3 regions of the Paenibacillus sp. FSL P4-0113 genome follow, and region 1 is predicted to be linked to each of the others. Evidence: riboswitches for the same ligand, from Rfam matches in the RefSeq annotation. Region 1 holds a riboswitch; each other region holds the start of a gene.

The links. Region 1 has a riboswitch for thiamine pyrophosphate ahead of MKX46_RS17705 (ABC transporter substrate-binding protein). Riboswitches for the same ligand answer to the same signal wherever they lie in the genome.
Region 2: it holds a riboswitch for thiamine pyrophosphate, as region 1 does, so the genes downstream of both, thiC (phosphomethylpyrimidine synthase ThiC) here and MKX46_RS17705 (ABC transporter substrate-binding protein) in region 1, are expected to answer to the same signal.
Region 3: it holds a riboswitch for thiamine pyrophosphate, as region 1 does, so the genes downstream of both, MKX46_RS03500 (thiamine phosphate synthase) here and MKX46_RS17705 (ABC transporter substrate-binding protein) in region 1, are expected to answer to the same signal.

The regions. Positions count from the first base shown of each region.
Region 1 is NZ_JBBPAZ010000001.1:4,093,209-4,101,154, reverse strand. Features, by position in the region: gene MKX46_RS17725 (zinc-dependent alcohol dehydrogenase family protein) at 1-10, opposite strand, end outside; gene MKX46_RS17720 (EAL domain-containing protein) at 370-1,431, opposite strand; gene MKX46_RS17715 (bifunctional 2',3'-cyclic-nucleotide 2'-phosphodiesterase/3'-nucleotidase) at 1,701-3,803, opposite strand; gene MKX46_RS17710 (pyridoxamine 5'-phosphate oxidase family protein) at 4,028-4,462, opposite strand; TPP riboswitch at 4,733-4,842, shown strand; gene MKX46_RS17705 (ABC transporter substrate-binding protein) at 5,035-6,078, shown strand; gene MKX46_RS17700 (MTH1187 family thiamine-binding protein) at 6,618-6,911, shown strand; gene MKX46_RS17695 (ABC transporter permease) at 6,908-7,684, shown strand; gene MKX46_RS17690 (ABC transporter ATP-binding protein) at 7,729-7,946, shown strand, end outside.
Region 2 is NZ_JBBPAZ010000001.1:4,463,566-4,471,511, reverse strand. Features, by position in the region: gene MKX46_RS19365 (YitT family protein) at 72-908, opposite strand; gene MKX46_RS19360 (hypothetical protein) at 1,418-1,570, shown strand; gene thiC (phosphomethylpyrimidine synthase ThiC) at 1,693-3,537, opposite strand; TPP riboswitch at 3,725-3,837, opposite strand; gene MKX46_RS19350 (IclR family transcriptional regulator) at 3,993-4,736, opposite strand; gene MKX46_RS19345 (alpha/beta hydrolase) at 5,036-6,073, shown strand; gene MKX46_RS19340 (hypothetical protein) at 6,045-6,329, shown strand; gene MKX46_RS19335 (Fe-Mn family superoxide dismutase) at 6,334-7,713, shown strand; gene MKX46_RS19330 (lipoate--protein ligase family protein) at 7,918-7,946, opposite strand, start outside.
Region 3 is NZ_JBBPAZ010000001.1:939,254-947,199, reverse strand. Features, by position in the region: gene MKX46_RS03530 (hypothetical protein) at 1-1,775, shown strand, start outside; gene MKX46_RS03525 (hypothetical protein) at 1,826-2,305, shown strand; gene MKX46_RS03520 (hypothetical protein) at 2,346-2,741, shown strand; gene MKX46_RS03515 (hypothetical protein) at 2,743-3,297, shown strand; gene MKX46_RS03510 (hypothetical protein) at 3,284-4,273, shown strand; gene MKX46_RS03505 (ABC-F family ATP-binding cassette domain-containing protein) at 4,458-6,011, shown strand; TPP riboswitch at 6,106-6,214, shown strand; gene MKX46_RS03500 (thiamine phosphate synthase) at 6,480-7,073, shown strand; gene thiO (glycine oxidase ThiO) at 7,138-7,946, shown strand, end outside.

The sequences.
Region 1 (7,946 bases):
CTGCTTTCATTTTGGTTGTCCTCCCTCTATTGTTAAACCTTTTACCCAATATAGATACAGCGTATCACCAAGGAAACAATGTTTCCTATATAGTACACTGTATCCAATTGTCTTCAAAACGTCAATCTTTACTTTTAAAAAAAACGGTCGTAAACTGCTTCCGGGCTTTTAACGTCCCTTACCAAGTAAAATTGGAGACTGGATGGCTTTGCTTGCCAGAGCTTGTTCAGGTGGGCAAGCATGACCAAAAAACGCGAGTTGCAGGGGTGAAATAACCTCTGCACTCGCGTTTTTTACATTAATGCTTATACGACAGCCTTATTTAAGCTCCAATTTTTATAAACTACATCTACTTAAATTTGTTCCTGACTATATTACGCTGCTAAGCATAAAATTGGAGGGCGGATCGGGCTCCGGCTTGCCAAACAAATAACCCTGAGCCAGTGACACACCTGCTTCACGACAAAATTCAAAATCCTCTATCTGCTCTACTCCTTCAGCCAACACTTGGCCTCCAAAACGAAAAGCCGATTCTACAATTCCTGTGATTTGCCGTTTCTGATTACTGTTACTATGACAGCCGTCAATTATACTACGGTCAATTTTGACATAATCCGGCTGAAGGCAATTCATAAGCTCTGTCGTAGAATAGCCTGCCCCCACATCGTCCAGGGCAACTGAAACTCCTCGATTACGATATTGCTCAAAGATATGATGCAAAAAATTAAGGTCGTCTATCTCTTCCGTTTCTACGACCTCAAATACAAAATCCTTCGTACTCATGGATAACCGATCAATCGTCTCAAAGGTGTGATTCAAGCAATAAGCCGGATTATAAATGGTGGAAGGGAGAAAGTTAATAAAACGTTTAATCCCCGCCGGAAGGCATGTTGCACTTTTTTCAATAGCGGAAAAACGAGCCGAGCGATCCAGATGAGCATGCAAGCCAGCTTCACGGGCGATTTCAAACAGTCGGAAAGGCTGAAAAGGTCTTTCCGCATGTGACGGACGCAGCAAAAACTCAAACCCGATAATATCCAGCTTGTGGTCAACAATAGGCTGCATATGGCTGGAAAAACTTTGATCCTTAATAATACTCACGATATCCGGATGTTGCAGTCTGGCTTGCAATTGACTAAATAAAAGCCAGTCCTCATATCCTTCGACATGATGCAAGCCAGTCACCACAACTTGTATATGGTTCAAGTATTCCTGCGGCAGACGAGCCAGTCCGTTAACCAGCTGTTCCAACTCTGAACGGCTCTCATAGCGAAACTCTATGCCGCCCTCACGCTCATGTTGCTGCTTCATTTGTTCCGATAGCATGCCCAAACCATCTAATGCTGGAGTAAGCGACACCCTGGAATACCTAATTCTAAGCAATCCTTGATCCTTTATAGGTAATATGATGCTGCAATTGCTGCATGTCATAATGGTCCTCCTCGGAACAATTTTCCGGTTTTTTCACCATTATATCACAAATAACTAGAACAAAAGTACTATATAATTACGTTTTTTTACAAAAAAGCAGCTTTTTTTAACGATAACTTAGGACTTAAGTACATATTCGACAAAAACAAAACCTTTTTACACTCATAATAATTCGGGGCTGTTTTTTGATATTAAAAAAAGCAGCAAATCTCTTGGTTAAAGAGACTTGCTGCTTCATTCTGATATTAAACGAAAACTAAAATTCGAAGTTATTTGGATGCCTTTGGCTTTGTTGTTTTAGCTGGTTTAACAACCGCCGGTTTGGTCGTTTTAACAGCTGGCTTTGCTGTTGCTTTCGCGGGAGCCACAGCTTCCTTTACAGAAGTCGTTGCTGTACTAGGCTTAGCGCCAGCTTTTAAGCTGTATTTGGCAAAACCGTCTGCCGCGCTGCTCAAGTATGAAATTTGTTGATTGCCTGCCAGCACGTCTTTGGCATCAGGAGAGGACTCGAAAGTAACCTTTGCCTGACCAAAAGAAGCAATAGACCAGTTGCCATCCGCCGATGGATTAATCGTTCCGTTCGTACGGATATAGTCAACAACGACTTGACGACTTTCATCCGGTGCTGCCATCACAATTCGTTTGCCATCTGGGTTGGCCAGTTTGGATGAGGAAGCACGATAGTTATTGGTGGCTACGATAAATTTCTGTGCAGGATCTATAGCCTTTCCATTGTATTGCAGATCCTTGATACGATGCGCTGAAGAATCAATAATAGTTCCCTTGGCATCATACCGTGCAGGCTGCGTTACATCAATCTGATAATTCACACCATCAATGACATCAAAATTGTAGGTTGGGAAATCCTTGTTGATCAGCGATTGCTCCTCAGTTTGCTTTGGATCAATACGGTTGAACTGACCCGCAGACCACTCCAGCCATTCCTGAATTTCAGCACCGGTCACTTCTACAGCATGAACCGTGTTCGGGTACACATACAGGTCGGACACGTTTTTAATCGCTACCGTACCTTCAGGAATATTAGTGTAATACTCGGCTCCGTTTCGACCGCCGGCCTTGAATGGAGCGCCTGCCGACAATACTGGAAGATTTTCGTATTCAGTTCCTTTAAGATGGTTTTGAACATACCATTTCTGTGCATTCGTCACAATTTGAATGGAAGGGTCGTCCTGCACTAATGCAAAATAGCTGGTAATTGGCGCCGTCGTTGTTCCTACAGGCTGGCGAATATAATCCAGCGTTCCTTGATGCTCTTCTTTGACCGCATCAATCAGTTTGAATTCAGGCGTAAACTTCACAGTCTGATTGGTAGTACTCACTACCGGACGCACTTGAGACTGAGAGTCGATTACGTTCCATTCACTCTTTTCCTTTTCCAGAGTCAGGTCAATAATGCCCAAATCCTTGCCCCATGAAGAAGCTTCCACGGCCGGTACGCCATTAATGGTTCCCTTATCCAGATCTACACCCTTCATATCTTTAAAATCAGGGCCTGGGAAAGATTTATGAGCATGCCCAAACAGAATCGCGTTAATTCCTTCCACCTGGCTCAAATATTTAACAGCATTCTCCATCATTGGCGTTTGTGGCACATCCTCATAACCTGTGTGCGCAAGCACGACAATAATGTCGGCACCTTCCGTTTTCATTTGAGGAATAAACTTTTTCGCCGTTTCCACAATATCCTTCGTAACGACCTTATCCTTTAAATTGGCTTCATCCCATTGCATAATTTGAGGTGTTACCAGGCCGATTACACCCACTTTGAGTGTATGCTGATCACCTTTTTCATCCGTTACTGTTTTATCAAGAATCTGATAAGGGGTAAAATAATTTTTAGTAGCTTGACCCCCCTTGTCAACATAAACATTCGCATTTACGTAAGGGAAAACGGCTCCCTTGAGCGATTTCTCCAGAAAGCCTAGACCATAGTTGAATTCGTGGTTGCCCACTGTAGCCGCATCATAGCCCATCAAGTTCATCATCTTGTAGACCGGATGGACGCCGCCTTCTTTCTCGAAGGTTTTATTTCTCGCCATATAATCACCTAATGGATTGCCCTGCAATAAATCACCGTTATCGAACAACATGCTGTTTCTCGCTTCACTACGCGCCTGTTGGATTAGTCCGGCTGTGTTAATCAAGCCATATTCGTTGGTTTCTTTGTCCGAGTAGTAATCGTAGTTCATCAGGGACGCATGAATATCCGTTGTTTCCATGATCCGCAGATTCACCGTAGCTTCATCGCGGGATTTGTTAGCTGCCCAAGATGGAGCGGCCGAAAACACCAGCATGCTACAAGCTACAACTGCTGCTGTAACCCCTTTAAACCAATTTTTACGAAATAACAAAATATACCCCTCCTCATTAAGGTGTATGCCTCATATACATACTTTTGCACATATATGTAAGCCTTGAACCCACCATTTCTATTTTAATCCAACGCCAGACAAAAGAGTAGTCATTTACTTAAAATTATTTATGAAAAAATAATTAATTTTCTCAAACATAAAAAAACCAGCAAACCTCCTAATAAAAACTCGGAGATTCACTGGTTTATCCATTTATATTCGTATTATTTCTTCCACACCTGGCGCTCCGTTTGCTGACCCACATACTCAATGCGAGTCGGAGTCACGTCCAGAATGACATAATCGGGATCATCCGGTCCGGAGAACCATTCCTTCAAGGAATCGTTCCACACTTGTTTGCGCAGCCCCTCATCAGCTGTAATCTGGACGGTAGCCTCCACTTCTACAACTTCCTTCGTACCGCCAACCTCATAACCCAGCAGCAGGTAAGCATTCGGATTGTCCTTTAGCTCATCCACTTTATGCGTTTTGCGATCTGTCGCCAGATGAATGTTCATTCCATCGTTAAAAAGGGCCATATAGCGTACTTTCGGTTTGCCACCCTCTACCGTACCTAACGTACAAAATTTGTTGTTATCCAAAGCCTTCACAATGGCTTGTTCCAGTTGGTTGCGATCCAATGTTTCCGTTTTACCCACAGTACAACAACTCCTTTTCACGAATTAGAATTCTCTACGGCCATGCCATAGGGCACCAGCCCATCTGAACCTACCTGCGCAGCTGTTCTGAAAATAACATGACCGGATCGAATCGGATTGATTCATACTCATTTTCAGATCAAAGCTCACAGTAAAAGTGTACCCTGTCGTTCGGCAAATGAACCGTCATCTCTCCCTTCATGCTGGACAGACCCGCATTCAAAGCATATAATCGTCGTAGTAAACCCGAATAAATGAACCCATTAAACCATACAATGCCAGGGGTGCTGGAATCGGCCGGCTGAGAGTGTGTCCCAAGACACTGACCCTTACAACCTGATCTGGGTAATGCCAGCGTAGGAATGCTTAAGCAAGATGTGCCTTTTTTACATAGGACCATCCCTTACTTTGGTATATACAAGCGCAAGCGTCCCGGAAACTCGGGGCGCTTTTTTTGTTGAGGATTAAGTTGTTGGAAAGATCGCGTCCGGCAGATGTTATTTTTATGAAAATGGGAAACTTAAGCTGTCTGATTGGACGGATAACGGGTAATTAAAGGAGAGAACACAACGATGAAGCGCATGAAAATGTTAAGCCTGGGACTGATCAGTCTGTGGCTCATGGCCCTGACCCTGACCGCTTGCGGTGGAAGTCCCTCCACATCCCAAGAAGCGGCTCCCGCTACCAACACTCAAACGTCTACTCCGGCAAAGAAGCTCAAAGATGTTAAAGTCGTGCTCGACTGGACACCCAATACGAATCATACGGGACTCTATGTTGCCAAGGACAAAGGATATTACGAAAAAGCGGGTTTGAATGTCCAAATTATTCAACCTGGTTCAGGCGGAGCCGATCAAATGGTTGCTTCTAATGCTGCACCTTTTGGTATCAGCTACCAAGAAGGCGTCACACAGGCTCGTACGCAAGGCGTGCCGCTTGTATCCATCGCTGCGGTGATCCAGCATAATACCTCAGGCTTCGCAGCCCCGGTAGATCGCGGAATTAAGAGCCCGAAAGATTTTGAAGGTAAAAAATACGGCGGTTGGGGCTCTCCCGTAGAAGAAGCGGTCATGAAATCCATCATGGATTCAGATAAAGGCGATGTGAGCAAAGTGAAGATCGTCAACATGGGCAATGCAGACTATTTTACAGCCGTGAAGCGGGATATCGACTTTGCCTGGATTTTCTACGCATGGACCGGAATCGAAGCCCAACTTCGAGATGAGCCATTGGATATGCTGTATGTAAAAGATTATTCCAAAAGCCTCGATTACTATACGCCTGTAATTGTGAGCAACGAACAGACGATAAAAAATGATCCCGAGCTGGTCAAAGCGTTCATGGACGCTACCGCCCAAGGCTATGAATACACTATCGCCCATCCGGAAGAAGCCGCGGACATCTTAAGCAAAGCTGTACCGGAGCTGGATAAAAAACTGGTACTTGCCAGCCAAAAATGGCTAAGCCCACGTTATCAGGATGATGCCGCGCAATGGGGCGTGCAAAAAGCGGAGGTATGGCAAAACTATTCGGACTGGATGTACGAACGCAAGCTGCTCAGCAAGCCTTTGGAAGTCGATAAAGCCTTCACAAACGACTTCTTGCCCAAGCGCTGACCATTTGTTAAAACGCTAAATAAGACTGAACTAGAGAAGTGAACGAAGCCCTACTACGCAGTCGGATGATGCTTCCCATCGCTGTTGTACCCAGATTTCTTAATAAAAACTTATGATTAGTGTAGAAATCCGGGGAGGTTATGCTTCCGAAGCGAGCTTTCCTACGGAAAGCTTTTAAAGCGAACGCTAACGCTTGTACAGCACCATTCCGCCCACTTCGTTCTCGTTCAACTTGGTTTATTCTTTAGTTTCATATTATCTAAGCGCTAAGTAGGTGCGCTTGTGTGTTAAAAATGCCGCACAAACCAGCTTTAAAAATAGGGTGCTTTTAAGGCGGGCAGCAGCGGAGCGGTTCATTTGAATCTGGAGAAGCGGAGCGTTCGCCTTTGCAGGGGAATTCTTACCTTTGAAAACTTAAATAATCCGAGAATCCCCCTGCAACAGCGATCGTAAGATCAAATGAAACGCGAAGCGGTCTCCCCGCCTTAAACCACCCTATTTTCTCTAAAACACTCCAAATGAAGGACAGGTGAATTTGCATGGCTAATACACTGCTCAGTATTCAAGTAATCCCTAAAACTCCTAATAACGAGGACTCTTACCCGTATGTAGATAAGGCGATTGAGGTCATTCAGCGCTCCGGTGTCAAACATCAAGTGAACCCATTGGATACAACCATGGAGGGCGAGCTCGACGAGTTGCTGAAAGTGGTTAAAGAAATGCATGAGGCTTTGACGGAAGCGGGCAGTCCCAGCGTTATTTCACAGATCAAAATCGCACATAACCCACAAGGCATCAGCATGAACAAGCTGACCGAGAAATATCGCCCATGAATTCGAAAGGCAAGAACGCATCCTGGTGGAAAAGCGTATGGCCGCCCCTTGTGGCGGTCCTCTTCTTTTTAGCGGCCTGGCAGGGAGCGGTTTCCTATTTACATATTGAATCCTGGCTACTGCCAGCTCCATCCCTCATCGTACACGAGGGCATGGCCCAGACGGCGCTGCTTGGTGCCCATACATGGGCTACAATTCGCCTGACACTTGCGGGATTCGCTATAGGGACAGCAACGGGACTGTTGATCGCCATCGTTCTTCATACCATTCCTTTTCTCAAATCCGCCCTGTATCCGCTGCTTATTCTGAGCCAAAACATTCCGGTCATCGCCCTGGGGCCGCTGCTCATGGTGTGGTTTGGTTTTGGCATGCTGCCCAAGCTGATGGTCATTACCTTAGTATGCTTTTTTCCCGTGGCTGTAGCGACCATGGACGGGCTGACACGGACGGACCGTATGATGATGAACTATATGCAAATGTCGGGTGCAGGTCGCATGGCTATTTTCATGAAGCTGGAGTTGCCACACTCGTTGCCGCAAGTATTCTCCGGCATCAAGATTGCTGCCACCTACAGTGTGATGGGCGCAATTATTGCCGAATGGATTGGTGCGAGCGAAGGAATCGGATATTATATGCTGCTGCAAAAATCGGCCTATCGCACGGACCTCATTTTTGCCGCCATCGGCATCATTGTCGCGCTCAGTTTACTGATGTTTGTCATCATAGTACTACTGGAAAAATGGCTGGTTCGCTGGAAACCGGATCAGGAATAGCTTCCTCCTTGAATTAAATACAGCAAAGAAAGGACGTGGCACATATGAGTCTGCATCCGACTGACTTATCATCACACAACGTGGCTAATGAACAACGAGCCGGGGACCAGCAGAGTCCTTCGACTGCCCCTTCTGCTCTGGAATTGGACGGGATCAGCCTCGCCTTCCGCGAAAAGCGAAGCTTACTGCCCGTGCTGCAGGATGTATCCCTCACAGTCAAGCCGGGAGAATTCGTTTCTCTCATCGGTCCGTCAGGCAGCGG
Region 2 (7,946 bases), 370 kb from region 1:
AAACAAAAAGCCGATCCCTCAGGACCGACTTCTCACCCTATTCTCCTATTACCTTATCTTCACACCACCAGTTACTTCGAAATATCCAGAAAACCCTCTCCGAACACGTCCCGCACGTCATGAATGGTGATAAATGCTGCTGTGTCGATGGCTTTCACTATCTTTTTGAGCGCCGATACCTCTTGTTTACTAATGACGATATACAGCACTTCTTTTGGATTTTTAGTGTAATAACCGTGGCCTGACAGGACAGTAACTCCACGATCCATTTTCGTAATGACCATCTCGGCAATTTTATCTTGGTGCTCCGAAATGATCATGACCGCTTTTTTGGGGTTCAGTCCTTCGATCATAAAGTCCATCACCTTCGTACCAACGTACAAAATAACGATAGTTAGCATCAATTTTTCCGGGCCAATAATAAAATAGGAAGAGAATGCGACAATCAAATCAAAAAACAGCAGGCCATAACTGATATTCCAATCCAGATACTTGTTGGCAATCCGTGCTAAAATGACCGTACCCGCCGTAGTGCCGCCTACCCGTACGATTAGGCCTATGCCAACCCCCACCAAAACTCCGGCAAATACGGCATTAATCGTCGGCTCATGCGAATCAATCCGCCAGTTGACTGTTAAATGTAAAAACAGCGAGTTAAAAGCGACCGCAATGATAGTGTACAAGGTCGTTCTCTTGTCTAAAAATTTATATCCGACAATCAGCAGCAAGCCATTAATCACCAGATTAACGATCGAGGGAGACCACTGAAACAGGTAGTACAGGATGATTGTGACCCCTGTAACGCCCCCCTCGCCAAACTCATTCGGGATCACAAACAGATTAACAGCTAGCGCGAAAAAAAACGCACCCAGAATAATAAATGCGATGTCTGCAATACATTTTTTCATATATGCTCTAATCCTCTCTCTAACATTTCAAAGGATGAATCGCCAGATCGATTGGCTGACTCTTGTTGTCAAAATACGCTGACAACCAGTTCATGGTATCTACTACCAAACATAAAGTCAATACAACTTTGACACTTTAATTCGCCACCAGACTGCCTCAATCCTGACTTGAGGAGTCCGCAAAACCCTCCTTTTACAAGGTTATTCGACAAAAAAAACACAATCCCGACTACTAAACTAAGAAAACGGGCCTCAAGCCCTTGTTTTAGACCTAGGCACATTTTCCCCTAAAACGACCATCCTCCTAATCGGCATTTTGAACACACATGACCATCTTCCTGTTTTATGTCAAAGGCGTTTTACTTTGAAAAAATGTGGGTATAATGATTGAAACATAACCAAGCAACCTACATAGCATTGCGACATCAAGTACATACAAATAGTCCTATACAGACGTCCTAAGCAACTCAATCTGAATTTGACAATATGGAATTGGAGGAATGATCTACATGAATACAATGAACTTAACCGTCCACACCCTGATGCCCTTTCACCACCAATACCAACGTGCCAACGCGGTGAGTATGCAGAAGAAAGAAGATAGCTCGGAGAAGAAGCTCAGCTTTCAGGACATTTTGAATGAAAAAATGGGTAAAAAATAAGGCGCCGTTTATCCGGTTGCATGACTCGCTTTACATAAGCCAAAAAGCCGTAGTTTCCTACATCGACTGTAGAGAACCACGGCTTTTTTTGATTCATGCGTTCCTAAACTCACACATTCGTTTTACTGACCGCCATCCCGATACTGCTCTGCCTTCTCACGCATCCCAGCGGCCACTGCTTCTTCGGTGCTCAGCCCCTTATCCGCTGCATAGGCGCGAATGTCCTGCGTGATGCGCATACTACAAAATTTGGGGCCGCACATCGAGCAAAAATGTGCTTCCTTGGCTCCCTCTGCTGGTAGCGTTTCATCATGGTAGGACAAGGCCCGCTCGGGATCAAGCGACAGATTGAACTGATCCCGCCAGCGGAACTCAAAGCGTGCCTTGGACAAAGCATCATCCCGCTGCTGCGCCCGTGGATGGCCCTTCGCCAGATCGGCAGCATGTGCCGCAATTTTGTAGGTAATGACACCCTCACGGACATCATCCTTATTCGGAAGACCCAAATGCTCCTTAGGCGTAACATAGCACAGCATGGACGTCCCGAACCAACCGATCATCGCCGCCCCGATGGCTGAGGTAATATGATCATATCCGGGGGCAATATCCGTCGTGAGCGGTCCCAAGGTATAGAAAGGAGCTTCCTTACAAATCTCCATTTGCAAATCCACATTCTCTTTGATTTTATGCATAGGGACATGTCCCGGCCCCTCAATCATGACCTGAACATCATGCTTCCATGCGATTTGCGTTAGCTCGCCCAACGTTTCCAGCTCTGCAAACTGTGCTTCATCATTCGCATCATAGATACTACCTGGACGTAGACCATCCCCGAGAGAAAAGGCCACATCATAGGCTTTCATAATTTCGCAGATTTCTTCAAAATGTGTATACAAAAAATTCTCCTGATGGTGCGCAAGGCACCAGGCTGCCATGATCGACCCGCCACGGGACACAATTCCCGTCATTCTATTCGCCGTCATCGGTATATACCGCAGCAATACACCCGCATGAATTGTAAAATAGTCCACTCCCTGCTCCGCCTGCTCGATCAGCGTATCGCGATACAACTCCCACGTCAGCGCTTCTGCTTCGCCGTTCACCTTTTCAAGTGCCTGATACAGCGGCACAGTTCCAATCGGTACAGGAGAATTCCGAATGATCCATTCACGTGTGGTATGGATATTACGGCCTGTGGATAGGTCCATAACTGTATCCGAGCCCCAACGCACAGCCCAGGTCATTTTCTCCACTTCCTCCTCAATCGAGGAGGTAACCGCAGAATTACCAATGTTCGCATTGATCTTCACGTGAAAATGACGCCCAATGACCATCGGCTCACTTTCCGGGTGATTGATATTCGAAGGCAAAATGGCTCGTCCAGCCGCCAATTCCTGCCGTACAAACTCAGGCTCCACCCCTTCGCGGATCGCCGCAAATTCCATTTCGGGCGTAATGATCCCTTGCCGTGCATAATGCATTTGCGTCACTGTACGACCTTGCGAAGCACGAAGCGGACGGTTGGTCACGCCGGGAAATTCAACTGTCTCCCGTTTGGAGCCAGGTTTCAGTCCATTATCCTCCGGTTTGACGGCGCGTCCCTCGTAAGCCTCCACATCGCCCCGTTCCAGTGCCCAAGCTCGCCGTAATGGAGACAGGCCCTGACGGATATCGACCTGATAGGCTTCGTCAGTCATGGGACCGCTCGTATCGTACACACGCAATGGCTCATGATGCTCCGTGCCCTGCGGCGTATGTGTAGGATGGAGAGCAATTTCGCGCTCTGGCACGGCAATGTCCGGCCGCGAGCCTTGAATATATACCTTACGGCTCCCTGGAAAGGGCGTTACCCCACTGGCTTGCTTCCCGTTTGTTCTCTCTACCTCAACTTCCCTTGTTCCTGCCAACCTTACTTCTGCTGATTTCAATTCTGTTCCTTTTGTTCCTTCTACTTCTGACGGCTTCATTGTCCATTCCTCCCGTTTCGATGAAATGACACACCGATCCGGAACCATTCCCAGGGTGGCGCTGATCTATGCAAAAAAGCCGGTTCCCGAGGGAACCGGCTAATCTAACGAGGCTGCTATCCAGACCGTGCACATGTGGAATAATCCTATTCCAATGCGTCACCGTAGACAGCAGCTGCGTATACATTTCAATGGCCGATTACTTCCCTACGCTGGTATGATCCAGATCAGGTGCAAAGGGTCCGGAATCTTACACGATTCCATCTCAGCCCGGCATTACAGGCTCCCCCAGTAACTGCGATACTTCTATTCACATGAGGCGGACATAACAGACATCCCGCCATCCTTATCAGACTACTTCAAATTTATGACTTTGGCAACCCTTCTAGGTTCCATTTAGCAAGAAGACGCTCCTCATCAAATCACTCTGCTTGCTTCAACTGCATTCATTCTTGTTACGGAAGCATAAGCCCCATTTCCTTAGCCGCTTCGATCAAAATCGGAGCAAAGTCATGTAGCGTCTCGGGTGCAAGCCGGCTGACCGGACCGGATACAGATAAAGCCGCAGTGACCTGTCCCTTCCGGTTCACAATTGGTGCGGCCACAGCAGCGGCCCCTGGCTCCCGTTCTTCATAGCTGGTCGCATAGCCCTTCTCGCGAATGTCCTGCAGCTGGGCTTTATAGACCTCCGCGTCTACCGAGTGCGGCCATTCATTCCCGCTTAGCAGGGCTTCCAGCTCCTGCGGCGGCATAAAGGCAGCCAGCACCTTACTGGAGGCTCCTACAGCCAGCGGCATACGCGCACCCACAGGCGCAACCCTGCGGATCGCCTGATTGCTCTGCACGGCTTGTATGCGAATACGCATGTTGCCGTCCCGTAAGTACAAGCTGACCGTTTCGCCCAGACGGTCACGCAGTCCTTCCATTGCAGGCTGTAACAACACCGCCGGCTCGTCACTTTGGGACAAATGTGTGGATAGCTCCCAAATGCGGAAGCCAAGTCGATATTTTTCCGTTTCGGCATTCCGAACGACAAAGCCACGATCCTCCAACGTAGTCAGCAGCCGATGAACCGTGCTTTTATGTAGGCCAATTTTGGAGGCAATCTCCGTTAGGCCAAGATCCGAATCTGCGGTAAAACACAGCAATATATCAAGTGCACGCTCTACAGCGCGAACGGTTAATTTACGGTCTTCCATTCGTGAACCGCTCCTCTTGTCTCCATATTCGTTTCACACTATGAAACATGGTTACATAAATTATATAGAATAGTCGCGGCTACTGTAAACCGATGTTTTTGTGACAACCATATTACAGAACGAGAACAAACATCGACAATTCTTTGCATCATTTTTACTTTTCCGGTTCAGGCGTTGACTTTGGGTAACCCCCATCATACGATAATAGGTATCTATACGGATATACACTATCATTTTCAAGTGGAATTATACCTAAATTCTATGAAACGAAGATCAATTTTATATAAGGAGGCTCTTACATGATTTCTACATCCCAGCGCAACTCTCAGCTACAGACCGCTGTTCAGGAGCCGTCCACCCCACTCTTTAATCCCCGTCTGCTGCGGTTCAAGCACGTTGTGATTGCTCTGCTGCTGTCGGTCGTTTTTTTTCTGTTGTTTTGTTTTATTGCCTTGCATGCTTACATCGCATGGGTACTTACGAATCCTACCGTCGCGCCGCTGTACTCTAATCCGATGCAGGCCAAAAACATGCCTTATGAGGAAGTCAGCTTCCCTGCCAAGGATGGTAGCCGCATGGTACAAGGCTGGTATATCCCGGCGGATCAATCGCGGAAAACGATTATTTTCAGCCATGGTTATGGAGCTAACCGCGAAGAAAGCTGGATTCCCATGTATGATCTGGCGCATTATGCCCACAGTTTGAACTTTAATGTGGTCATGTTCGATTATGGATTCGCGTCACAAAACAGCAAATCAGTCGCAACCGGAGGCAAAGCGGAATCCCAGCAGCTTCTCGGAGCGATCCAGCTTGCGAAGCAACGCGGCTCGTCGGAGATTATCGTATGGGGCTTCTCCATGGGGGCAGGAACCGCTCTTCAGGCGGGCTTGCAAACCAAGGATGTGGACGCAATGATTTTGGACAGCACTTTCCTGTTGGAGCCGGATACGCTGTACCATAACATTCACAATCAAATTAACCTGCCAAGACATCCGTCTTTGGAAATTCTGGAGTTGCTGTTTCCAGTATTGAACGGCACCAGCTTGCATCAGATTCCATATCAGGAGGTTAAAAAGGAAAACTATCCGTTCCCGATCATGTTTGTGCATGGTACACAGGATGAAAAGGCTCCTTATCCTATTGCGGAAAAGCTCGCTGCCAATCAAACCAACCCACTTTCCAGTGTATGGATTGTCAAAAACGGGATACATGAGCTTATTTTCAGAGAGCATCCCCGTGAATATCTACGGCGGGTATCGACGTTTCTAAGCAGTGTACAGGAGCTGGAGGACAAGAAAACGATCGCTGATGCCCACAAACAAACGACTACGAAGTAAAGAATTATTTTTCGAAGAACTGTATATTCTATTGTTCGCCTTGAAGAAGCCTGCCTATGGACACTTAAACCGTGCCGTAGCTGGGCTTCTTTTACGTTTTCCATGGGTATTCATTGTTCTACGTAACAGAGATGGCCTAATTGCAGGAGTTTATAGACATATTCCCGATGAGACCGCGAATATACTGGGTACGTATGCATCCAGGGCAGATCTGCCAGATCCGCCGGATAGCCATAGTGGGATACGGGAGGTATAAAACGATGCTGAGTACTTATGGGTCTTTCCTGCCCTTACGTGTGCTGGAGGAAATTCGGCATTGGAAGCAGCAGGAAAGTTGGCATGTGGAAGTGATTAAATCCGCTACCGAGGGACTGGAGCCTACTTATGTACGGCTGCTGGATGATTGGCGGACTGTATTCGAACAGACGGAACGCACCGCCATAGAGTTGCTTGAAGAGCAACGGAGCGCACTTGATCCGGCAGATCAGGCGTGGCATCAGGAATGGAAACAGCTGTCGGCTGCCCCACAAGCACATACACACGAATTCACTGAACCTCCAAAACAGTCAAGGGGATTAGACGCATCATCATCTGTAAAGATGCCATCGTCAGAGTCAGCATTAAACGCTCAGCCTGACTCACAAGAATTAAATCGTCGATTGGACGATTTGCTACAAACCGCAAACCGCCAGTCACAGGAGTATGTACGGCAGCTCGGTCTGCTGAGCGAGCACAGTCATGCATTGCGTCAGCAGCCAAAATCCGCTGGAGTTGTATTACACGCGGCACATGAAAGCCAATATTTCCTGATCTCGACAACCCCCTTTCAAGAACCTGGCTCCATCGCAAGGGCTGCTGGGTTGTATCATGTAGCGACAGAGGGTGAGAATTACCCAGAGGAAGCGTTTCGAGAACGTCAGGCAGGCATAAGGGGAGAAGGCACATGGACGACTAAAGGCGTCAAATCCAGCCAGGCTCAACCTTCGGCAACGGAAAAAACCTCAATCGGCCGGTCGGTTCCTATTGGAGGACATCGACTCCCACCGCTCCCTTACCCCTATAATGCGCTTGAACCGTATATTGATGAGAAAACGATGCGTATTCACCATGACAAGCATCATTTGAGCTATGTGAATGACCTAAATAAAGCGGAAAAAAAGCTGGAAGAAGCCCGAAAAACAGGTAATTTTGATCTCGTAAAACATTGGGAACGCGAACTGGCATTCAACGGCGCAGGCCATTACCTGCATACTCTTTTTTGGACGATCATGAGTCCTCAAGGCGGTGGAAACCCAAGCGGACCGCTGGCTGAACAGATTAAAAAAGATTTTGGCAGCTACGATGCATTCAAAAAACAATTCAGTTCGGCAGCCGAAAAGGTCGAGGGTGGCGGCTGGGCGATCCTGGTATGGAGTCCGCGCGCGGGACGGCTTGAAATTTTGCAGGCCGAAAAGCACCAGAATCTGACTCAATGGGAGTCCATTCCGCTGCTGGCGATAGATGTGTGGGAACACGCATATTACTTAAAGCATCAAAACGAGCGCAACAAATACATTGAGGATTGGTGGCATGTCGTTAACTGGCCTGAAGTGGAAGCACGCTACGATCAAGCCTCCAAGCTGAGATGGCAACCCTTCTAGAGGTTGTTCAAAAAGTCGTCTTTCCATAACGAAGCTATTCAAGAAGCGGATTCGACGTCGAATCTTGAATTCAGCCGGGCCTTCCGTTGCTCACGTAGATCTGTCTACGCTCCGCTACTCAGTCCCTAGCTTCATCCAACTTTCTCGGTCCTGAAAAGCCGACTTTTTGAATACGCACTAATAGGCTTCTAAGCTAAAGACAAACTACACCTGCAAATCGTATCGCTCTCTGA
Region 3 (7,946 bases), 3.2 Mb from region 1:
TGACACTGTTCATCTGGGGAGCTTTTGCTTGCAGTGGTGTTGTGCTGGTCATGATGAAGCCAGGAATAGAGTTTGCTATATTAGCCGTTTTATGCGGAGTGGTAATCAACGGTCTTATTTTGGATATGGCCATTAGCCGGATGGAAAAAAGGCTACTTGCACAGATGATCGAATTATTCGCCAATGTGCGTCACTATTACCATCAGCACGGTATGGTGGAGGAAGCTATATCCGAAGCGGCCGATTTGGCGGAGGCAGAGGCCGGAAGACACGCACGACTCATCCATGAGGCGCTAACAGATGTTGATCCGCACGAAGCATTGGAAAGATACTATGAATCGGCTCCTAATCGATTTTTAAAAGCTTTTGCCGGTATCTCGTATATGGTAATGGAGTTTGGTGATCGGGTTGAGGAGGGTGGCTCCATTTACTTGAAGGGGCTCGGCAGTCTCGCACGCGAAATCCAGTTGGAGTTGCTGCGAAGAAATAAACTGGACTATCTGTTAAAAAGTCTAAACGTGATCGCACTAGCACCTGTTTTCTTTACCATCCCAATCGAGACATGGGCGAGATCCAGCTTTCCCTCCATGGATGAGTTTTATCAGGGAAAATTGGGTTATATCACAAAATTATCCGTTTATATTGTGATAATCGTATCTTATTTCCTATTACAGAAGCTACAACAGACCGACGAGACAGGATATCGTGCGGGTAGAGGACGGAGGGTTTGGGAGCAGAAGCTATACCGTTTTCCTATCATTCGTAATGTGGTGGATTCTTTAATTCCGCGTCAGAATATGTCTTCTTATTTTCAAATAACCCGCCTATTAAAGGAAAGTGGTGCGGAGATTAGGCTGGAGTGGCTCTACATACGCAGAATGGCTCTTTGTATCATAGGATTGGTGCTCAGTATCAGTACGATATTTTTTTTACATGAAGCTGAGAGAACGCATATCCTTCACGCACCAGTGCAATCGGGTCAAATGTTTGGACGTTTAAGTCCGGTGGAGCAAAAAGAAGCTTTGAAGCAGAGTGAGATTGATCGCAAAATCATGCATTCGCTGAACATGAGGTCGAACAGCACATACGAACATACGTACGCTGTTTTAGAGCATAATGCTAATGGAACTGCTACTCCTGAACAGTTATCCACAAATACTTGGCGTATCCTCCAAAAGCTAAAAGATTGGAATGATGAATACATCAAGTGGTGGGAAGTGCTGATTAGTTTGATTGTTGGGTACGCAGCCTATCAAATGCCTATGCTTTTATTATATTTGCAACGAAAAATGCGTCGGTTGGATATGAGGCATGAGGTGTATCAATTTCAAACAGTTATTTCCATTTTACGGGTTATGGAACGAATGTCTGTCGAGGAAATATTGGAGTGGCTGAACAGATTTTCAGTTGTATTCAAAAGACCTCTGCAAAAATGTTTGCTTCATTATGAACATGGGCCAGAGGCAGCTCTCGACTTGCTAAAAGAAGAAGCGCCTTTGCCGGAATTTCAACGTCTCGTGGATAAGCTTCATTTGTCTTTAGGTAAAATTACGATTCGAGAGGCCTTTGATGATTTGGAATCCCATATGTCCTACTATTTCGAACAAAGAAAACAGGAGTATGAAAAAATAATAGACAGTAAGGCTATCTGGGGAAGGATGATTGGTTTTGCCCCGATGTATGGTCTTATCTTTTTATATTTGGTGATTCCGTTGATCGGCATGAGCTTTGTTCAAATGGATAACTATTATGAACAAATACAAAAAATTCAGTAAGAAAGTTAACCTATGACTAATACAAAATAACAAGCTAGGGGAGAAAAATAATGAATAACGCATCAACAGCTTTAAAGGTAGCTGCTGGGATATTTTTGACCATCGCTCTAATTACGATTGTAGTTATACTATTTATTTCAGCCCAGGAGGCGACTAAAACGGCACAAAACAATTTTGCTGATATTCAGACCGAATTGTCTCAAGCCTCTTTTACGGTATATGACGGCACAACGATTAGCGGTTCCCAGGTGACCAATGCGCTGCGAAAGTTTCAGGGGAAGGACCAATTCGGCATTCAGATTAAAACCGGCAAAAATATGGCAGGCCAGTGGTACGGTAATGCTCTGAACATTAGCCCAGACAGTGAACAGTATGGCGCCGTGAATGGTGGCAGTGATAAGACAGGGAAAATCACGAATACACTTAATGAGAAAGAGAATGAATACGTAAATCCGAGTGGTAAATTTAAAGCTGAAATCGTCAAAGACAAATCGAACGTGGTACGTGGGTTGTTGTTTACCCAGTCCTAAGCACTACAGCAGAGATAATAATCATAAAGGGGATGAGAGTATGTCTGATCACGCTTCAAGTATGCTGCGGCTTGGTGTGTCAGTTATTCTGTTCATAACCGCATGTGTAACGGCAGCAGACTTGTCCAGGCAGCTGGATGGTGCACTGGAATTAAGATCACAGCAAGAGGAGCATTCTGAAGGGCGAATAGCCCGTACTGCTGGGGTGGGGTTGCCGGAGCGGATTAAAGGAACTCAGGTCATACAGGCAATTCGCATGAACTTACAGGAGGGGATTTCGATTCAAGTCGACGGGACAGAGTATGATGTATTTTCTGAACCGTTTGAGCCTGATGTATCGACCCTGGATGCTTCCTCATTATATTCCATGTACCCCCAGCGTAATGGGAATGGGGACATAACATCTGTACGTTTTGAGAAATTGGGGGAAGACTGAAGTGGTTCAAACAATATCGAAGCTGTTGGGGGCGCTGCTCGCTGTATTGCTTTTGTACATCGTACCCGCAGCTCAAGCTGCTGAACGGCAGGATGATATATCCGGGTTAAATACATATCATGCAACTGTACGTTTTGTTGATATGGTAAGAACCAAAGGTTACATTACACCGACGATGTATAACGATTTTATGCATGATCTGGAATTGACAGGCAATATGTACGAAGTTGACTTGGAGCATATGCACAAAAAGTATGTACCGGACTATGCAGATGCCGTGAAGCCAGATAGTTTTCTGGGCAATTATGAAGCTGTATATGATGGGTACTATAATTCGCAAATTTTTCTTGTACTGTTTCCTGACAATCAGCAGCCAAAATCAGATCAGACGCGTCGATATACCTTGATGGCCGGGGATTATTTTACGGTCCGGGTACATAATACGAATCGGACTCCTGCGGACTTGTACAAATCATGGCTTTTTGGTGGGGCAGATAGCGGCAAGCCGGCAGTTACAGCTTCTTACGGGGGCATGGTTCTGAATGAAGATTACTGATTTTGCGGTCATATTTATACTTTTGTTTTTGCCCTTTGGTGTAGTTAGTGACTTACGGGTGCAGAATCAGCGTGAAGTGCAGCAGCTAGAAATGAAATATACGTCGGCTCTCCGTACCGCAGTTCAGGATGCAGGGGTTGTGCTCTCACAGAATGAACGTCAGGAACGCGAGGCCGGATACGGATCGGATAAGTTTTTTCGGGTAGATAAAGAAGTAGCGCTGAACACGTTCCTGCACACCCTTTTTCTTAATGTAGGCATTGATGGGGATATAGTAGCACAACGTGCATTATTGGATTACATACCGGCTATTGTAATTCTGGATTATGACGGTTATTATGCGTTCACCTCAGAAGCCTATACAGACGAGCATGGACAAGCTGCTATTGGCCACAAATGGAGCGAAAAAAAGCCATATGCCTATGTTGATTCAGTAGGCAACAGTGTGGGGTTCACCTTGGATAATTATGTGCACGCATACGATACTCGAAATCACAGGTGGGTAGAAGGCTTTCAAAAGGAACTTCAGGATCAGACCGCTATATCTTTGCTGAATAATTCAGAAACTTTTGAGCAAATACGTCGTTCCACCATTGTTCGCAGCGTTCAAGAGGACTTGGCGCGAATTATTAATGTCCATAACGAAAAAGCAGCGCGTAACGGCATAACTTATTCGTTCACGCTACCGATCATTCCGCAAGAGGAGTGGTACAACACGGTAGATGATGTGGGGCTGATCGCGTTTATCCAAGGCATTCCGGTCGGAGACAGGTATTACAATAACTATGGATTTGGTGGTGGGAGAGTCGTTAGAAAGCAAGACATTATCGGTGGCATAGAACCAGATACTGGAATAAAGTATTTTTATAGAGATTCATGTCCAGCTCCCTTTAAAGCGAGTGAACGTTTCACGGATGAAAAATCTGCAGCAGCTGCGGGTTACTTTGAGTACAAATGTTATAATGGCTTAAAATAATCACCCTCATGGGTGGTTTTTCTTTTTTTAGGCAGATCCATACCAAAAAACCTTAAAATTCACTGTTTTCAATATTCCGATATGGTTGCAGAATGTGCTACAATAAAGCTTTGAGAGAAACGAAATGCATATGAAATAAGAACAGTCGGCAATGCCGATGACAATAAGGAGCCAAAAACAGCTTATGAGTTTATTGACTGTAGAAAATGTATCCCACAACTTTGGGGACCGCGCATTATTTAAAAATGTTTCCTTTCGATTGCTTGCGGGGGAACGTGTAGGTTTGGTAGGAGCTAACGGTGTTGGTAAATCGACACTCATGAACATTCTCACTGGAAAATTGCTTAAGGATGAGGGTAAAGTGGAATGGACTCCACGTGTGCGTTACGGCTATCTGGATCAGCATACCAAGCTGACACCGGGCAAAACGGTACGTGATGTATTGAAGGATGCTTTTCTTCCTTTGTTGGAATTGGAAAAGGAAATGATGCAGATTACTGACAAAATGGGGGATGCTTCTCCTGATGAGTTGGAAGTGTTGCTGGAACAGATGGGGGAAATTCAGGAGCAACTGGATATGGGGGATTTTTACCTCATTGATGTAAAGGTTGAAGAGATGGCGAATGGACTAGGTCTGTCGGCCATAGGACTGGATCGGGATGTATCCGCACTTAGCGGCGGGCAACGGACAAAGGTTCTTCTTGCTAAGTTGCTGTTGGAAAAGCCGAACGTCCTGTTGCTGGATGAACCTACCAACTATTTGGATGTAGAGCATATTGAATGGCTTACGCGCTATTTGAAGGATTATCCTTATGCTTTTATTCTTATTTCACATGATACTGAATTTATGAACCAGGTCGTTAATGTTATTTACCATCTTGAATTTGCCAAGATGACCCGTTATTCAGCTAATTATGAAAAGTTTCTCGAAATGGCGGATCTGAACAAAGCCCAGCATATTGATGCTTATGAGAAGCAACAGGATTTTATTAAGAAACAGGAAGATTTTATTCAGCGTAATAAAGCGCGTGCCTCTACATCAGGCCGAGCAAAGAGCCGTGAAAAGCAGCTTGATCGGATCGAACGTATTGATAAGCCTGAAGAAGCCGCAAAACCAACCTTTCAATTCAAAGAGGCACGTGCAAGCGGAAAGACGGTATTTGAGGGTATTGATTTTGAGATTGGTTATACACATGCCCTTTTGCCTAAAATGTCCATGACGATTGAACGTGGCGAAAAGATTGCAATTGTCGGCTACAATGGTGTCGGTAAATCGACATTGCTCAAAACCATATTGGGAAAAATTCCGCCAATCAGTGGAAAAACTTATCAAGGTGATTTTTTGCAGCCCGCTTATTTTGAGCAGGAAGTAAAGGCCGAGAAAATTACACCGATTGACGATGTGTGGAATGAATTTCCGCATTTGAACCAGCATGAAGTACGAGCGCATTTGGCGCGTTGCGGTTTGAAAAATGAGCATATCACGCGTCCGCTATCTGCGCTCAGTGGTGGAGAACAGGCTAAAGTCCGTCTTTGCAAACTGTTAATGCGTGAAAGCAACTGGGTACTGTTCGATGAGCCTACCAACCACTTGGATGTTAAAGCAAAGGATGAGCTGAAACGTGCCTTGAAGGAATACAAAGGGACCGTATTGCTTGTATCTCACGAACCGGACTTTTACGAGGATTGGGTAACCAAAACGTGGAATGTGGAAGAGTGGTCAAGTAAAGTTAACTAAAATCAGCTAAATCCAGTTCCAGCAAATTTCACACGAAGTGGGGTTTGCAGAATTAGAAAAATATGCTAAGCTATCTTTAGCTTATACAATAAAATAGTCACACTAGGGGAGCCGCCCATGCGGCTGAGACGGAATAAATGGATTTCGGACCCTTTGCACCTGATCTGGGTTATGCCAGCGTAGGGAAGTGAGCGCCGTACAAACAAGGCAACACCATCTTTATTTTTGTTTGTGCGTGGGACGATACACGTATACGGATATCATGGTCCGTTCGATTATTGGACGTTCGTTAAACCACTTCCTTGGGGAAGTGGTTTTTTTGCGTTTCGTTCATTTTAAGTAGTTCGAGCTTCCGTAGACGATTCACATATAATCCCCTTTCATTCCTGCTGGTAGACGTGGCTGGCTAAGCTTAGATCCTTTAGTCCAATGTGAGGTGAAGACAAAATCGAATTACACGCAATTTCGATGGAAAAGGGCACTTTTGCACAAGCCGCCCAAGTGGCTGCTGTGATTTGTCCGTATGTTCATTATGTACACGCACGTTTAAAACAGAATGGTGCCTCTGCATTGCTTTCTTTGACTCGCAGCCTGGTGGAGCAGGAAGTTCCTTTGCAACAAATTGTAGTAAATGATCGTGTGGATGTAGCTTTACTTACTTTGGTCGGAGCCGTTCAATTACCAGCTAATGGATTACCTGTTGTGGATGTGAAAAGCCTACTTCCAAAGGGTACACGCTGTGGAGTGTCTGTACATTCCTTGGAGGAGATGCAAATTGCTGAGCGGGCAGGAGCGGACTATGTACTTTATGGTCACGTATATGAGACCCATTGTAAGCCCGGTATTGTACCGCGGGGTTTAGCTCAGCTTGAACATATTTGCAGACTGTCAAACATTCCGGTGATTGCGCTAGGCGGCATACAACCGCATCATATCCCGGAGCTTTATAGGGCCGGAGCAAGCGGAATTGCGGTGATGTCTGGTATATGGGAGGCTGAGTCGCCCGTTGCAGCTGCAATGGAGTATAGGCGAATGGCAGACCTTGTAGTTCACAGCCTGTAGCGAGAAAACGAGAGTAGAGGCAAGCTGAAAGCAGAAGGGTTTATGGAGAGGAGATACGGAACAAATGCTAAAGATACACACAGAGGAAAGAGTGATTGGACACGCTGAATGCTTGGTCATAGGTGGAGGTGTCATCGGCAGTTCCATTGCTTATCATGTGGCCAAGGAGGGAAGAAGTACGATTATGCTGGAACGATTGATCCCGGGTGAGGGAGCCTCAGGAGCAGCGGTTGGAATGCTGGCAGCGGAAAGTGAAGAGTTCACCGACTCTGAGCTATCACGATTTGCTCGCATAAGTCGAGATGCATTCCCTGAGCTTGTCTGTGATCTAGAGCGTTTGTCAGGTATTTCGGTGGAATTCCGTACTGAAGGGTTTGTGACCCCTTTCCGTACGGAGACTGAAGGCCAAAAACGCTGGAAAGCTGCTAAAACGCGAGAGGGTGATTGTCCTATCTGGTGGGATGCGAAAGAATTGGCCCGACGAATTCCAGGTTTGGATGAACAAGCGATCGGGGCAATATATCGTTCAAAGGAGACACAAGTGGCTCCTGTCCAGCTTTGCCGTGCTTATGCAGGTGCTGCTGCGGTGCTGGGAGCAACGGTATGGTCTGGTACACAGGCAGAGCAACTGGTCATACAGGATGGTCGAGTTTGCGGTGTCCGAACAGATAGTGGCTTTTTTTCCTGCGATCAGGTCATTATTGCCGGAGGCTTGGATAGCATGAAATTGCTAGCGCAGGTTGGGTTTGAATATCCACTTTATCCGGTCAAGGGCGAAGCGGTAGCGGTCTCCTTGAAGGATCACCCGTTAGAATATACCATTTATGCTGATGATATTTACCTCGTGCCTAAACAGAATAACGAGCTTTGGAT